One region of the Henriciella litoralis genome, then DNA from elsewhere that is predicted to be linked to it. Evidence: predicted binding sites of a transcription regulator. Region 1 holds the regulator's gene; the other holds the start of a gene.
The links. Region 1 encodes HrcA, which represses chaperone genes, less so after heat shock. Its sites were predicted from a motif close to GTTAGCANTCNNCNNNGNNGANTGCTAAC; they were not measured.
Positions count from the first base shown of each region.

Region 2: groES (co-chaperone GroES) is a predicted target of HrcA. The motif match lies at 5,941-5,969, and genes of this name have one in related genera.

Region 1 covers NZ_NCSS01000006.1:1,388,147-1,396,072, reverse strand. Annotated here, with positions in the region: gene hemW (radical SAM family heme chaperone HemW) at 1-523, opposite strand, end outside; gene rdgB (RdgB/HAM1 family non-canonical purine NTP pyrophosphatase) at 520-1,119, opposite strand; gene B8783_RS10195 (DUF2975 domain-containing protein) at 1,239-1,769, shown strand; gene B8783_RS10190 (helix-turn-helix domain-containing protein) at 1,785-2,030, shown strand; gene B8783_RS10185 (CreA family protein) at 2,080-2,580, shown strand; gene B8783_RS10180 (group III truncated hemoglobin) at 2,641-3,081, shown strand; partial or broken gene B8783_RS18360 (CreA family protein) at 3,183-3,311, shown strand; gene B8783_RS10175 (hypothetical protein) at 3,274-3,798, opposite strand; gene rph (ribonuclease PH) at 3,858-4,583, opposite strand; gene B8783_RS10165 (MFS transporter) at 4,624-5,988, opposite strand; gene hrcA (heat-inducible transcriptional repressor HrcA) at 6,076-7,155, shown strand; gene B8783_RS10155 (nucleotide exchange factor GrpE) at 7,166-7,771, shown strand; gene B8783_RS10150 (NHL repeat-containing protein) at 7,775-7,926, opposite strand, start outside.
Region 2 covers NZ_NCSS01000006.1:652,043-659,968, forward strand. Annotated here, with positions in the region: gene B8783_RS06780 (TonB-dependent receptor) at 1-1,597, shown strand, start outside; gene B8783_RS06785 (tetratricopeptide repeat-containing sulfotransferase family protein) at 1,678-3,684, shown strand; gene B8783_RS06790 (alpha/beta fold hydrolase) at 3,672-4,898, opposite strand; gene B8783_RS06795 (hypothetical protein) at 5,289-5,744, shown strand; gene groES (co-chaperone GroES) at 6,022-6,309, shown strand; gene groL (chaperonin GroEL) at 6,369-7,926, shown strand, end outside.

The sequences.
Region 1 (7,926 bases):
GGCGGGCGTAGATGAGGTCGATGGAGAAATTGTCGAAGACGGGGGCGATGCGCTGAACGGCGGTGCGGGCGCCTGCGCTATCATGCTCTCGGCCGAGGAAGCGGAGCGCGTCATCGTCCAGCGATTGGATGCCGAGCGACAGGCGCGTGACACCAGCGGCCGCCCAGTCTGAGGGGCTGGTGGCGCTCACATCATTGGGGTTGGCCTCCAGTGTGATCTCTGCACCGGGAGCTAGGCCGAACAGGCGGTCGGCCAACGCGATCATGGCCTCGATCTCAGCTGGAGGCATGAGCGAGGGCGTGCCGCCGCCGAAGTAAAGCGAGGTCAGCGGCGGATGACCTTTCAACCGGTCTGCATGGCGCTGTATGTCGGCGGACATGGCGGCGATCAGCGCCCCCGGATCACGGTCCTTGGCGGCGTAGACGTTGAAGTCGCAATAGGGGCAGATGCGCGTGCAGTAGGGCCAGTGTAAATAAAGCCCGAAGCCATAGTGCGGGCCGAAGGGCAGGGTGGGGGGTGTCAAAGCAAGGCCGCTTTCAGCTTTGCGAAGGCGTCGGCGCGGTGGCTGATGGCGTGCTTTTTCTTTGGGTCCATCTCCCCGAAGGTGATGGTTTCTCCTTTTGCAACAAAGACCGGGTCAAAGCCGAAGCCCTGTTCGCCTCGCGGTGGCCAGACGAGGTCTCCCTCGACCGTGCCGCGAAACACTTCTTCATGGCCATCCGGCCAGACAACAGCGAGCGTTGAGACAAAACGGGCGCTGCGGTCTGTGGCGCCGGACTCTTTCAAGAGTGTCTCGACCTTTTCCATGGCGACGTAGAAGTCGCGTGGTTCACCGGCCCAGATCGCCGTGTGGACGCCGGGCATGCCGCCAAGGGCCGTCACTTCGAGGCCGCTATCGTCTGACAGGGCAGGCGCACCGGTCGCCTTGCAGGCCGCGCGGGCCTTGATGAGCGCATTGCCCTCAAAGGTCTGTTCGGTCTCTTCGGGCTCTTCAAGATCGAGCTCGATTGCGGACACCACCTCATAACCGGCAGGCTCAAACAGGTCCTTGAGCTCTTTGACTTTTCCCTTGTTGTGGGTGGCGGCAACAAGTCTTCCTTTATCGAGCGTGCGAGTCATGGGTCTATGTGGCTCCGATCTTGCTTTCTGAACAAAGAGTATTATCGTTTAACGGTAAATTACTGGTTGGAAGACAAGAGACGGTCATGTAAACCGCCTCAAGAGGTTATGAGAGACATATGACGATCCGCCCGCAAAACTCCATGGCTGCCTTCCTGTCGGGACTGATGCAGGTTGTGATCTGGATTGCTGTTGTCAGCGGTGTGATCGCTTTTCTTCTTATTGGCGCTGGTCTGATCGGCAGCCTGAATGGCGGCACTATGCGCGTTCCCGGCATGGAAGCCTATGTCGAGGATGTCGCGCCGGGACAGTTTATCGCGGGTCTTGCCGGGCTCGCCGTTTTTGCGCCGGGCATCATCTATGTCTGCATGCAGCTACGGAAAATCCTGTCGACCCTGGCAACCGGTGACCCCTTCGTGCCCGAGAATGGGCCGCGCCTGACGCGCATTGCTGTGGCCATCGCGCTGATCGAGCTGGCGCGGTATCTCAGTGTGATCCTGCTGAATGTATTTGTCGATCTTGGCACGGATCAGCCCCTGCGCCTCAGCATTAACCTTGCTGCCTGGGCGGCAGTCATAGCGCTTTTCATCCTTGCGCAGGTCTTCCGAGAAGGAAGCCGGTTGCGTGAGGAAGAGAAGATGACGATTTAGGAGGCCTCGAACCATATGGCCATTCGCGTAACTCTCGACCGCGTTCTGCTTGAGCGCCGCATGTCCCTGACCGAGCTGTCAGACCGTGTTGGTGTGACGCTCGCTAATTTGTCCATTCTAAAGACGGGCAAGGCCAAGGCCGTGCGGTTCTCGACGCTGGAAGCGCTCTGCCGTGAGCTGGACTGCCAGCCCGGTGACATCCTGATCTTCGATGAAGAGGGTGATGGCGCGGCAGAAGAGTCAGATGAGGCCGCGGCCTAAGGTGAAGTTCGGAACCTCCTCGCCGCAGCGCGGTTGCACTTCCATGATCATGAAAAACAGATTTTTTGCGGGTGTAGCCCTTACTTTGACGCTCGTGGCATGTACTGGCGGTGACCGCGAGGCGGGCGAGTTCAAGAATGACTGGCTGGGCAATGAGATCAAGATCGACCGGCTGGCCGATCCTAAGATCGCCGGGATTTCGTGTCATGTCTCGTATTTCGACCGCGGCGTCTGGGACCGGCTCGGCAAGGGCAACTGGTTCGAGGATCCGTCCAATTCATCGATTTCCTGTCTGCAGACCGGGCCGATTGTCATCGGCAAGATCGATCTGGACCGTTCTGGCGAGGAAGTCTGGGACAGGGGCCGGTCGCTGATCTTCAAGCAGCTCGCCGTACGCCGGATCTATGACCCGCAGACGGACTCGCTGATGTATGTCTCGTTCAGCCGCAAGCCCGTGGATGGCTCCGCCAAGATGAGCCTGTCGACGGTGCCGCTCTATGGCGCGGATGTGACGTGGCAGGGGCGGGAAAAGCCTCAACCGCGCGACTAGGCTGCACTATCAGGTGATGTCCCTATCGCCCGGATCGGATTTATCTAGCAGAGTACGGGCATGACCTATCAAGTCCGCTCGGCGGAAGAGCGACGGCTCGCCATTCAGAAAAACGCTGCCCGTCTTGGCATTGACGACAATTTCATCTCGGAGTTGGTCGAGACCTTCTATGCGCGTGTGCGCGCCCATCCGCGCCTTGGCCCCATCTTCAATGGCGAGGTGGATGACTGGCCAGAACACCTCTCAAAGCTGAAGGATTTCTGGGCTTCGGTCGCGATGAATGCGGGGCGCTATTCCGGCAAGCCGGTGCCGGCGCATATGAAGCTTGACGGGATTAAGCGCGAGGATTTCGGTCTGTGGCTTGGGCTGTTTCACAGGACGCTGGAAGAGATTGCGCCTGGCGAAGAAACCGTCGCCTATTTCATGCAACGCGCCGAGCGCATTGCGCAAAGCCTGCAGCTTGCCATGTTCGGGCTGGATAGCCTTGAGGCGAGTGGGTAGTCCACGCATTTCGCTGCATCTGTACTCAGGTGGTTGAAGCGATGATGTATGTCGCCGTCTAGCGCAAGCCGGCGTGGAAGTGGGCGCGCGATCCGCAAACGGACTCGCTGATGTATGTCTCTTTCAGCCGCAAACTGGTGGATGGGTCTGCCAAGATGAGCCTGTCGACCGTGCCGCTTTATGGCGCGGATGTTACGTGGCAGGGGCGTGAGAAGCCTCTGGCGGATTAAGCCGGATGCGCTTCAGTGCAATTACCCTGATGATGGAATAAGACATCAGCGCCAATGGCAGGCCCATCACATAGGCGATAGGTAGAAATTTCGACACCAAGGTGCCGGCCAATCCCAAAAAGTTTAGTGCATCAAAGCCAGTTGAAACCTGACGGATGAGGTCGAACCCGGCCAAACCCAGAAGGAGTACAACGGGCGTTAAAGTGAATGCAGCCAAGCCGGCGAGAAACACATTGATATCGCTCTTGATACGAAATTTCGTGTAAATCAGCAGGGCCAGTGAGACGCCGATGGTCGTGGGGACGGCAGTTACGAAGAGCATAAGCGGTAGTTCAGCTAAATGCGGACGTCCATCTATCAGCAGCCATAGCCAAAAAGCTGGAGTAAGCGGTCCAGCGAGCAACCAGGCAAGCAGGACGAGCCGCGGAGACCTGAACAAGAGCAAGTTCTCCGGGTCGTCTGCTCGGTTGATCGCTATGTCGGCCATGGGCGCACGATACGCCCATCATCGAAACCGAACCACGCGGCATAGCGCGCAGGTCCGGGTTAGCCGATCGCTTTGCGCTGCGCCTCGAAAAGCTCGTTGCAGCCCTTTTCGGCGAGCTTCAGAAGCTCTTCGACTTCCGGGCGGGTCATTGGGCGTTCTTCGCCGGTGCCCTGGATTTCGATGAAGCCGCCGTCGGAGCTCATCACGACATTCATGTCGCCTTCGCCGCCGGAGTCTTCAGGGTAGTCGAGGTCAAGGACGGGGGTGTCCTTGAAGAGGCCAACGGAGATGGCTGCGGCTTGCTTGGTGATCGGGTCTGTCTTGATGACGCCTTCTTCGCGCATGTATTTCATCGCGAGCGCCATGGCGACGAAGCCGCCCGTGATGGAGGCTGTACGTGTGCCGCCATCGGCCTGCAGCACGTCGCAGTCGATGGTGAGCTGGTTTTCGCCAAGCGCGGAGAGATCGACCACTGAGCGCAGCGAGCGGCCGATGAGGCGCTGGATTTCCTGCGTGCGACCGGACTGCTTGCCGGCGGTTGCTTCGCGGCGGCCGCGTGTGTGGGTCGCGCGGGGCAGCATGCCGTATTCGCCGGTGACCCAGCCTTTGCCCTGACCGCGCAGCCATGGCGGGACATTGTCCTGCCAGGAAGCGGTGCAGAGAACGTGGGTGTGCCCGAATTTTGCGAGGCAGGAGCCTTCGGCGTAGCGGGTGACGTTGGTTTCAAGCACGATATCGCGCAGTTGATCGACGGCGCGGCCCGAGGGGCGGGTGAATTCTGTCATGATCTTTCCTTAGAGCATCTTGCGCGCTCTTTAGGCATATTCAGTCGATCACGTCGACCGTCGGGGCGATGCCGAGTGCATCCGCATTGTTGGCCTGCGCCGCGCGCGTGATCGGATAGCGCCAGATCAATAGTGCAGCGAGCGCATATGAGACAACTGGCACGCCGACGAAGACCAGCATCAGGCCATGCACAGTTTGCGGTGAGTTGTCGGTGGCCGGATTAAAGCCCACGAGCACGCCAAGGAGGATGTAGGGGATGCCGATCGCGAAGCTCGCGCCGGTCTTGTAGGCCCCCGACATGAGGGAGAAGAAGAGCCCGGAGCGATTGCCGCCGCCGCGCACTTCTTCAGCTTCGACAAGGTCTGCCATCATGGAACGAACGAGGATGAAGGGCGAGCCATAGCCGAGCCCGCTGATGACGGCTGCGGCCAGCAGGCCGTACAGGCCGACGTCCATCATCGAGAGCGGCAGATATGAGATGTAGGTCACCGCTGAGAACAGGCAGACCAGTCGCATCGCTATGTATTTTTCAGTGCGTTTCGAGATCCACACCCAGAACGGCATGGCGGCAAAACCGGCGATGAAGTGCGCCATCAGGATGAGCGGTGCGAGTTCGATGATGCCAAAGCCCCACTGGGAGGCGAACAGGAAGGTGCCGGCCGTACCGGCGATGGCGATGCCGATGAAAATCTCGGTCGCAAGCAGGCGCCATAGCGTGGCTTTCTTCAGTGCGTCGGTGATCGCCTTTGCGCTGAAGTCCGCTTTTGGCAGGTCTGATGCGGGTTTCGGGTCCGGCACGAGCCAGACGGCGGCGCCTACGGTGAGCGGCAGAGCGATAACGAGAATCCAGCCCATCATGGAAATCTGGGCCGCGCGATCGACCCCACCTGTCGTGGCGAGAATGGTCGGCAGGGCGAGCATGATCAGCATGGTGGAAATCGAGAACAGCTCTCGCCACATGAAGAGGCGTGAACGTTCGTCATAGCTGCGCGCGATGGACGGGGCCCAGGCCTGGTGCGGGGTCACGATCATCGTCGTGCCAATGTAGAAAACGAAAAGGATGACCGCGAGGACCAGAGGCGAAATGGGTGGGCCTATCGGGTTATAGAGGAGCCAGACCGCCGGAAGCAGGATCGGCACGGCCATCAACAGCCAGTGACGCACCTTGCCAAGGCGGGAGGGGCGGGTATCGACCAGCCAGCCCATGACAGGATCAGAAAACAGGTCCCAGAAGCGCAGGACCATGAAGATAACACCGACCATTGCGGTGCCGAGCCCCATCTGGTCTGCATAGAAAGGCGCGATAAAGACAGCCATGGGCAGTCCAACGGCCCCGAACGGTATTCCGACCGAACCATATGCGATGACTTGTGTTAGGGGTAGTTTTTCAGGGACACTCGACATAGCGCCACACAATCTGATTTTGTGTGTCGCTCCAAGCGAAAACGCCAATATAAAACCGGTGATTGCAAAGATCGAAAATTCGCCAACATGACTGATTTTTCTTCTTCAAGCGGCCTTCTTCAGAGCCTCGATGAGCGCTCACGATCGATTTTTCGTGAGATCGTGGAGACGTATCTGCAAACGGGTGAGCCTGTCGGGTCACGGACCCTTTCCAAAGGCACGATCGGTCTGTCTGCGGCTTCGATCCGCAATGTCATGGCGGACCTCACTGACCTTGGCCTACTGGACAGCCCGCACGTGTCTGCGGGCCGTCTGCCGACGCATATCGGCTTGCGCCTCTTCGTCGACGGGTTTCTTGAGATTGGTCAGCCATCGGATCGCGACAGGCAGGAGATCGAGGACAGGCTGCGCTCTGGCGGGCGGGACATGCAGGGCATGCTGAAGGAAGCTTCGTCGATCTTGTCAGGTCTGGCCGGGGGCGCAGGGCTTGTGTCCTCGCCAACGCGTGAACGGCCGGTGCGGCATGTGGAGTTCGTTCCTCTCGCCACGGGCGAAGCGCTTTGCATCCTGGTTGACGAAATGGGCGATGTCGAAAACCGGCTCGTGAAAATTCCGCCGGGACTGCCGGCAACAACGCTGATTGAGGCGGGCAATTATCTCGCCGCCCGGATGAAGGGGAAGACGCTGCGAGAGGCTTCTGCCAGTATCAGCGAGGAAATTGCGCAGCGCCGCGCGCAGCTCGATGCAGCTGCAACCTCGCTTGTTGAGCAAGGGCTGGCGGAATGGGGCGGGCAGGTGCCTGGAGAGGAACGCGCACTAATCGTGCACGGCCGCGCCAACCTGCTGTCTGATGCGCGCGCTGCAGAAGACATGGAGCAGGTGCGGCAACTGTTTGATATTCTGGAGCGTCAGCAGGGCCTTCTGGAGGTGCTGGACTCGACCCGGGAAGCCGAAGGCGTGCGACTTTTTATCGGTTCGGAGAACAGGCTTTTTCCGTTGTCGGGTTCAAGCCTGATCGTTGCCCCCTATATGAACGCCTCAAGAGAGGTTATCGGCGCACTTGGAGTGATTGGCCCGACCCGGTTAAACTATGCCCGTGTGATCCCGATGGTGGACTATACGGCCCGGGTGGTTGGTCAGATTCTCGGTGAGCGCCAGAAAACATGAAGAGTGACAAATGAGCATGAGTGAAGATCAGAAACGCCCGCCAGAAGCGGTTGAAACCGAAACACTGGATGCCGGTTCGCCGGAATCAGAAGCGCTTGAAGCGGCTGCTGAAGCAGATAATGAAGGCCCGGACGCCGAAACCCGCATCGCCGAGCTGGAAGGCGAGGTCACCGGCCTCAAAGACCAGATTCTGCGCACGCTGGCTGAATCAGAAAACGTCCGCAAGCGCGCTGCGCGTGAAGTGTCCGACGCCAAGGTCTATGCGGTCGAGAAATTTGCAGGCGACATGCTGAGCGTTTCAGACAATCTGTCTCGCGCGCTTGGGGCGCTGCCGGATGAGGAGCGCGCTGCGTTGACCGAGGCAGGGCAAAACCTGCTCAACGGCATCGAGATGACGCAGAAAGAGCTTCACGCGAAGCTTGCCCGTCACGGCGTGACGTCTGTCGCCGCTGAGCCGGGTGAAGCGTTTGATCCGAACCTGCATCAGGCTGTCAGCCAGGTGCCGTCGGATCAGCCGTCGGGTACAATTGCCGAGACCTACCAGACCGGCTGGCGTATCGGCGACCGTGTGTTGCGGGCTGCTATGGTGGCCGTCAGCGCCGGACAGGCGAACTAGGCTCTATTTTTTCTCGATGGACCACGCGGTGACTGTGCCCGGCTTGGGCGACAGGCCAATTGTCATGTCGCCCATACTGAGCAGTGGCCCTCTGACCTCAGGCATCTTGAGGTCGAATGAGGCGCCGTCGGCATCGATGAAGTAGAGACCGCCGA
Region 2 (7,926 bases), 740 kb from region 1:
GGACGATTACGAGGTTGTCCGTTTCACGCCAGAAGAGATTGAGGATGACTTCCACTCCACCTCATGGACGCTGGAAGGCCGCCTCGGCATGCTCGAAGCGCTTTACACTGGCGCCTATACCGAACGGACCACCGACCAGGTTGTCGACTATTCCGACTACCTCTTCGTTGGTCAGTACCTGCCATATTACATCTGTGATGGTTCGGTGTCCTATCCGGGCACGGGTGCGCCGACCGGCACATGTTATGCGCCGAACCTCTATGTGAAGTCGTCATCCGAGACCAAGGTCCAGACGCATGAACTGCGCTTCAACACGCCGAGCGAAAATCGCTGGCGCGCAACATTTGGCGCCTTCTATTCCGACCTTGAGCTCGCTGAGCTGAATGACTTTGTCTATCCAGGCTCCACCCAGGTGCTCGGCTTTAACGGCCAGACCGGGTTCGCCCCCAACTATCCGCTGACCAACACCGATGTCACCGGCGAGGTCGGCTTGGCGTCGCCTGGCTATTACAGCGAAGCCGGACCGTTCCCCGCAGGCGTCATCTTCCGCAACGATATTCTCCGGACTGACAAGCAATTCGGCATCTTCGGTGAAACGACGTTTGACCTGACCGACCAGTTCGCGCTGACGGTCGGTGCCCGCTGGTACGATGTCGAAGTTGACCTGGAAGGCAGCGCAAACTCGTCCTTCGGTAATCTGGGCGCCGACACCGACGCTCAGGTCTTCGGCACCAACATCTCGGCTCAATATGCGCCGGGCAATGCTGCTGGTAATCCGGACAAGGCCGCGACAGATGGCGTGATCGTCAAAGCGACCGGTGAATGGACGCCGACAGATAACATGCTGTTCTACGCGACCTATTCGGAAGGCTTCCGCCCAGGCCTGCTGAACCGTCCGGGCGGCGCATCTGGCCCAGGCTCATATACTGTGCCGTTTGCCGTCGATACGGATGAAGTGACGAACTATGAGCTGGGTTGGAAAACCGAGCTGTTCGACAACACGCTCCGCTTCAACGGTGCCGCCTTCTTCGTCGATATTGAAGGGCTGCAGACGACGATTTTCGATCCGAACATCGTGAACCTGTTCTTCTCAGACAATGCTGCGAATGCAGAGCTTAAAGGCATTGAGGGTGACTTCACCTGGGCCCCGGATTTTGCGCAGGGCCTGACGGTTGCGGGCGCCTTCTCACTGCTCGACTCCGAGATCACAGAAGTCCTGACTCCAACGGACGATGTTCTCGTCGGATCTGACCTTGCATTTGCACCGTCCTATCAGGGCAATCTGCGCGTACGTTATGAGTGGGATCTTGAGCAGGAAATCGCCGGATCTCGCGTCACGGCGCACGTCATGCCTCAGATCGTGTTCTCGGATGGTTCGTACAGCGACATCATCGAGATCAACAAGATTGAGCTCGATAGCTATGCTACGCTGGGCATGACCGCAGGCATCACGACCGACAAGTGGTCTGCCGAGCTGTTCGCGACCAATCTGACAAATGAGTATGCCGAAATGTCGAACGATTTCGTGTTCGACCGCGAGCGTGTCACGCCAATGCGTCCACGCACGATCGGCCTGCGCTTGAGCTACGACTACTAGTCGAGGCTCAACGTTTTGAACTACTGGCAGCGCCCTGCTATGCGGGGCGCTGCTTTTCTTTTCAGCGACTGGCTTTTTCGATGATAGACTCTCAGCAGCAGCTTGCATCCCGGATACGTGAACTGCAGGCGCAAATTCAGGCCGGCGCTTTCGAGACGGCGGCGGATCAAATTGCGCCCTTGCTGGAGCAACATCCGCAATCGCAGGACCTTCTCTACATGGCGGCCGTCTGCGCGCGATACCTGCAGCGCACCGAAGCGGCTTTTGACTATCTCGCCCGGCTAAAGAAAGCCGTGCCCGATTTTGGCCGGGCCTTTCAGGAGGAAGGGCATCTGCGGCGGGCAACTGGCGATCTTACCGGCGCTCTGTCAGCCTTCCAGCTGGCCACGAGATATAACCCTGCCCTCCTCGCCAGTTGGCGCGCGCAGGCAGAACTGTTCGATCAGGGCGGCAATCCGACGGCGGCAACCGAAGCCCGCGCCCAGGCAGACCGCCTCTCGCGCCTGCCGAAGGAGCTGTTTGCGGTGACAAATTACCTGCATGAGGGCCGCGTCCTTCACGCGGAAAAAATCGCCCGCGCCTTTCTGCATAAAAATCCGGCCCATGTTGAAGGCATGCGCCTGCTGGCAGACATCGGCACACGCCTTGGCGTTCACGAGGATGCCGACTTCCTGCTGGAAACGGCCATCGAGCTTGAACCGGAGAACCTGCAGCTCCGCATCGACCATGTGCAGGTCCTGCGCAAACGCCAGAAATACGAGGCCGCATTGAAACAGGCAAAAGCCCTGCTGGAGCGCGCGCCTGACAACCCGACCTTCCGATCAATCTATGCCATCGAGAGCATGCAGGCTGGTAATTATGTCGAAGCGCTGGAAATCTTCGACAGCGTGCTCGCCGACCTGCCGGAAGATCTCGCAACGCTGACCTCCCGCGGGCACGCGCTGAAGACGGCAGGCCAGACAGATGAGGCCATCGCCTCGTATCGCCAGGCCGTCACCGTCTATCCGCTGCACGGAGATGCTTGGTACGCGCTTGCAAACCTCAAGACATACAAATTCTCCGATGAAGAGATCGCCGCGATGCAGGCGGCCTTCCGTGATCCGAACCTCTCGCATATGGGCCGCGTCCACATCGCCTTTGCGCTCGGCAAAGCGCTGGAAGACCGCGCCAACTATGAAGGCGCCTTCCAGAACTATGCCGAAGGCAACCGGCTGAAGAAGCTGCAGGTACGCTATACGACCGAGCAGATGCGTGAGGAGTTTGCCTCCCAGAAAACCCATTGTACGCGCGAGCTTTTCGAGCGGCGGTCCGGCGTCGGCCATGACGACCCTGCCCCGATCTTTATCGTCGGGCTACCGCGCGCTGGATCGACGCTGATCGAGCAGATTCTCGCCTCCCACAGCATGGTGGACGGCACGCTTGAGCTTCCCAATATTCTGTCGCTGGCCCACCAGCTGCGCGGCCGAAAGCAGATTTCCGAGCGCGACAGGTATCCGCGCGTCCTGCACGATCTACCGGATGCTGAGCTGGAGGCGCTGGGCCGGAAGTATATCGACGATACCGCCATCCATCGGCGGGGCGCGCCCTATTTCACCGACAAGATGCCGAACAATTTCCGGCATATCGGGCTGATCAAACTCATCCTGCCAAATGCGAAGATCATCGATGCGCGGCGCGCACCGATGTCCTGTTGTTTTTCCGGCTACAAGCAACTCTTCGCCGAAGGCCAGGAGTTCAGCTACAGCCTCGAAGACATTGGCAATTACTATTGCAGCTATGTCGACCTGATGGACCACTGGGACAACGTCCTGCCCGGCGCCGTCCTTCGTGTGCAGCATGAGCACGTTGTCGATGACCTTGAGGGCCAGGTCCGCCGCATCCTCGACTATTGCGAGCTGCCGTTCGAGCAGGCCTGTATCGACTTTCACAAGACCGAACGCGCTGTGCGGACCGCCAGTTCAGAACAGGTGCGTCAGCCAATCAGCCGGTCAGGTCTCGCTCAATGGAAGCACTTTGAGCCATGGCTCGACCCGCTTAAAGAGGCGCTAGAACCGGTCCTCCAGGCGGGCGTTACTCACGCGAAGTGAAGGCGCCGATACTTTCCCTTGAAATAGAGAAGCGGGTCGCGGCGAGGCTCGTATTTCGCCCGCTCGACCTGGCCGACAAGGATCACATGATCGCCGCCATCGTGAAGCGCAAAACGCTCGCACTCAAAATTGGCGAGCGCGCCTGAGAGCAAGGGGGCGTCCCGCAAACCGCGCTGCCACGGCGTATCGGCAAACCGGTCCTCGCCTGAGCGCGCAAACGCGTTGGAAACAGGCTGTTGGCCGATATGCAAGACGTTCACCGCAAAATGCTTGGCCTGTTCCAGCACTTTCAGGCTGGTCGACGTCTTGGCGATGCAGACCAGAAGCAGAGGCGGGTCTAGCGATACGGACGTGAAGGAATTGGCGGTCAGACCAACCGGCTCATTTTCCTCGCTCATCGTTGTGACAACCGTGACGCCCGTCGCAAAGCAGCCGAGCGCATCGCGCAATGTGCGCGCGTCCGAGCCCTGTTTGTAGTCCGGCAGGAAACGCGGCACGCGCCGTTCCAGAAAGTCCAGCACGACGGCGCTGAACATATCCGCCCGATCGAAAGCGACATGGTGGCCGGCATCCTCGATCTCTGCGAACTCGGCCGTTTCCACCTGCTCGACATAACGCCCGGCGAGCTCTGAGTCGGCAAGATCACTCATCGCCCCGCGAACAAAGAGGACGGGCAGCTTCAAAAGGTGCGCGGCTTCGGTAATCCGGCCGGTCGCATGCTCCAGATCCATACTCCTCAGGAAAGCGGGGTCGAATTGTGCCTGGACATCGGTTCGCTCAATTTGAAGCCGCAGCTGATCGGAGACTTTCAGGGCTGTCTGCGCATCTATCTCAGGCGGGGCATCAGCCAGCACCAGTCCGGAGGCCAGATGTCCGCCATCCTCGCCGAGGGCCGCGGCCGCGATCCATCCGCCAAGTGCTGCGCCAATGATGACGGGACGTGAGGCCAGTTGCGCCAGCACAGCGCGTATGTCTTCGACAAACGCTTCAAAGTCATAGCGCCCATCGCTGGCCCAATCACTTGCGCCATGTCCCCTCAAATCGAGATTGATGACATGCCGCCCGGCCTTCACGAGCGCCTCGGCGGCAGGCTGCCAGACGTCTCGGCTTTGCCCCCCGCCATGCAGCAGCAGAACGGATGGATCATCGCTCATGCCGTGAACGTCGGCGCGAAGGGTTATCCCGCCAAAGCCTTTGAATTCCCGTTCGTTCATTGAGTACCCTTGTGAGAATTCGCCGCGTGCTGGCAGAGCCGACCATCTATGCAATTCACTATGGGGTGATTGGGTCGCGGTTCAAGACGGCGAGGCCTGTCCTGTTCGACACCAGTGGCGCGTGAGGATGCACCCGAAAACGCTTGGAATCGACGGATTTGCCTGGATGGCTTACGCTATCGCGACGGATATGCTGTTATCCTCAGGAATTGAAGACAAGAAGGTGAACCCGACCGGCGCGATTTGATGAAGATCAAACCATAGCCCTCCCGGAAAGGTCAGCCTGGCTCCCGACCCTTATTTGACGGGGACTTGAAGGGTATAGGACATAGAGAAATGAATGAGACACATCCAGGCGTCCCGGGGACGCGTCGCCGAAAGAAAGAACAAATGGGACTGCTGAGAAGAATAGAAACAGTGACGCCGCTCCTGATCATTCCAGTGATCATATACGGCGTGATGAGCCTTCTGGCCGGCAGCGATCATGGCCCCGACGGGCCTGCCATACTGGGCATGCTCAACAGCACGCTGATCAGCATGCCAATGATCTCGGGCGTTCGCTGGATCTTGACGGCAGGTGACGCGCTTCTCGTTCTCTCGCTTATCGTCCTGTCGATCGAGATCATGAAATCGACCAGCACGCGTTCATCAGCGATGATCAATCACGTCGCGTCGATGTTCGTGCTTCTGTTCTGCATTGTCATGTTTTTGCTCGTCGGCAATTTCGCGACCGGCGTCTTCTTTCTTCTGACACTGATTACACTGATGGATGTGCTGGTCGGCGTCATCGTTAGCATCGTCTCCGCCCGCCGCGACTTCGGCGTTGGTGATGGCTTTGCCGGCTAGGCCGTCGAGGCTTCATTACAATCGCATCAGACGCCGTCCGGTGCGATTGTAACTGCCCGCCCGTAGAGTTAGCTCTTCACGCACAATCATGTTGAGCGCCGGACACGCGTCCCGCTGCGCGCTGGGTCAAAACTTATCCCAAAAATTCAACATCGAGCTTGTTGACGTTGGTCTCTCACGTTCCTAACTGAACGCCGTTAGCAGTCGCCTCGCGTGAGTGCTAACACCGAAACATATTGCCCGATCCCCGGGTGAACTCAAAGGTAAGAGAGAGCACATGAAATTCCGTCCTCTGCACGACCGCGTTCTCGTGAAACGCGTTGAAGAAGAAGCCAAAACCAAAGGCGGCATCATCATTCCAGACACCGCCAAGGAAAAGCCACAGGAAGGCGAAGTCGTCGCTGTTGGTTCCGGCGCACGTGGCGACGACAATGAGATCGTCCCAATGGAAGTCAAAGCCGGTGACAAGATCCTCTTCGGCAAGTGGTCCGGCACGGAAGTCAAAATTGACGGCCAGGACCTGCTGATCATGAAGGAAAGCGACATTCTCGGCATCGTCGAGTAAGCGCCCTCCCCCCTCTCAAATTTCAAAGATTCAACTGAATTTCAGGAAGGATAACAGCCATGGCTGCTAAACACGTAAAATTTGGTGCTGACGCGCGCGAGAAAATGCTGCGCGGCGTCGACACACTCGCAAACGCTGTAAAAGTCACGCTCGGCCCTAAAGGCCGTAACGTCGTGATCGAAAAGTCGTTCGGTGCCCCACGCACCACCAAGGACGGCGTCACAGTCGCTAAAGAGATCGAGCTCGAAGACAAGTTCGAGAATATGGGCGCACAAATGCTGCGCGAAGTTGCTTCCAAAGCAAACGACGTTGCCGGTGACGGCACGACGACGGCGACCGTTCTCGCCCAGTCGATCGTTCGCGAAGGCATGAAGCGCGTTGCCGCTGGCATGAACCCAATGGACCTGAAGCGCGGCATCGACAAAGCCGTCCTCGAAGTGACCTCTGACCTCGCGCATCACTCGCGCAAAGTGAAAGAGAACTCCGAGATTGCTCAAGTCGGTTCGATTTCCGCCAATGGCGATAAGGAAATCGGCGACATGATTGCCAAGGCCATGGAAAAGGTCGGCAATGAAGGCGTCATCACGGTCGAGGAAGCCAAATCCCTCGAAACCGAACTCGACGTCGTCGAAGGCATGCAGTTCGACCGTGGCTACCTCTCCCCATACTTCGTCACCAACCCTGACAAGATGGCTGTTGAGCTGGAAGACCCATTCATCCTGCTTCACGAGAAGAAGCTTTCTTCGCTTCAGCCAATGCTCCCAATCCTTGAGCAGGTCGTTCAGTCCCAGCGTCCACTGCTGATCATCGCAGAAGACGTCGATGGCGAAGCTCTTGCGACGCTCGTCGTGAACAAGCTGCGCGGCGGCCTCAAGGTTGCAGCGGTCAAGGCACCAGGCTTCGGCGATCGCCGCAAAGCCATGCTGCAGGACATCGCTGTCCTGACCGGTGGCCAGGTCATCTCTGAAGACCTCGGCATCAAGCTGGAAAACATCTCGCTCGACATGCTCGGCACCGCCAAGAAAGTCGAGATCGACAAGGACAACACCACGATCGTCGATGGTGCCGGTTCCAAGGAAGAGATCGAAGCCCGCGTCAGCCAGATCAAGAAGCAGATCGAAGACACCTCGTCCGACTATGACAAGGAGAAGCTCCAGGAGCGTCTTGCCAAGCTCGCTGGCGGTGTTGCCGTGATCAAGGTCGGCGGCGCAACCGAAGTCGAAGTGAAAGAACGCAAGGACCGCGTTGACGATGCGCTGAACGCAACCCGCGCAGCCGTCGAAGAAGGCGTGATCCCTGGCGGTGGTGTTGCCCTGCTCCGTGCAGCGCAGAACATCGACGTCAAAGGTGCAAACACCGACGAGCAAGCCGGTATCGACATCGTTCGCAAGGCGCTCGAAGCGCCTATCCGTCAGATCGTCAACAATGCTGGCCTCGAAGGCTCGGTCGTTGTTGCCACGGTCCTGAAGGAAAGCGATCGCGGTTACGGCTTCAACGCCCAGACCGAAGAGTATGGCGACATGTACAAGATGGGTATCATCGACCCAGCCAAAGTCGTGCGCTCTGCCCTTCAGAACGCTGCATCTGTCGCAGCCCTTCTCATCACGACGGAAGCCG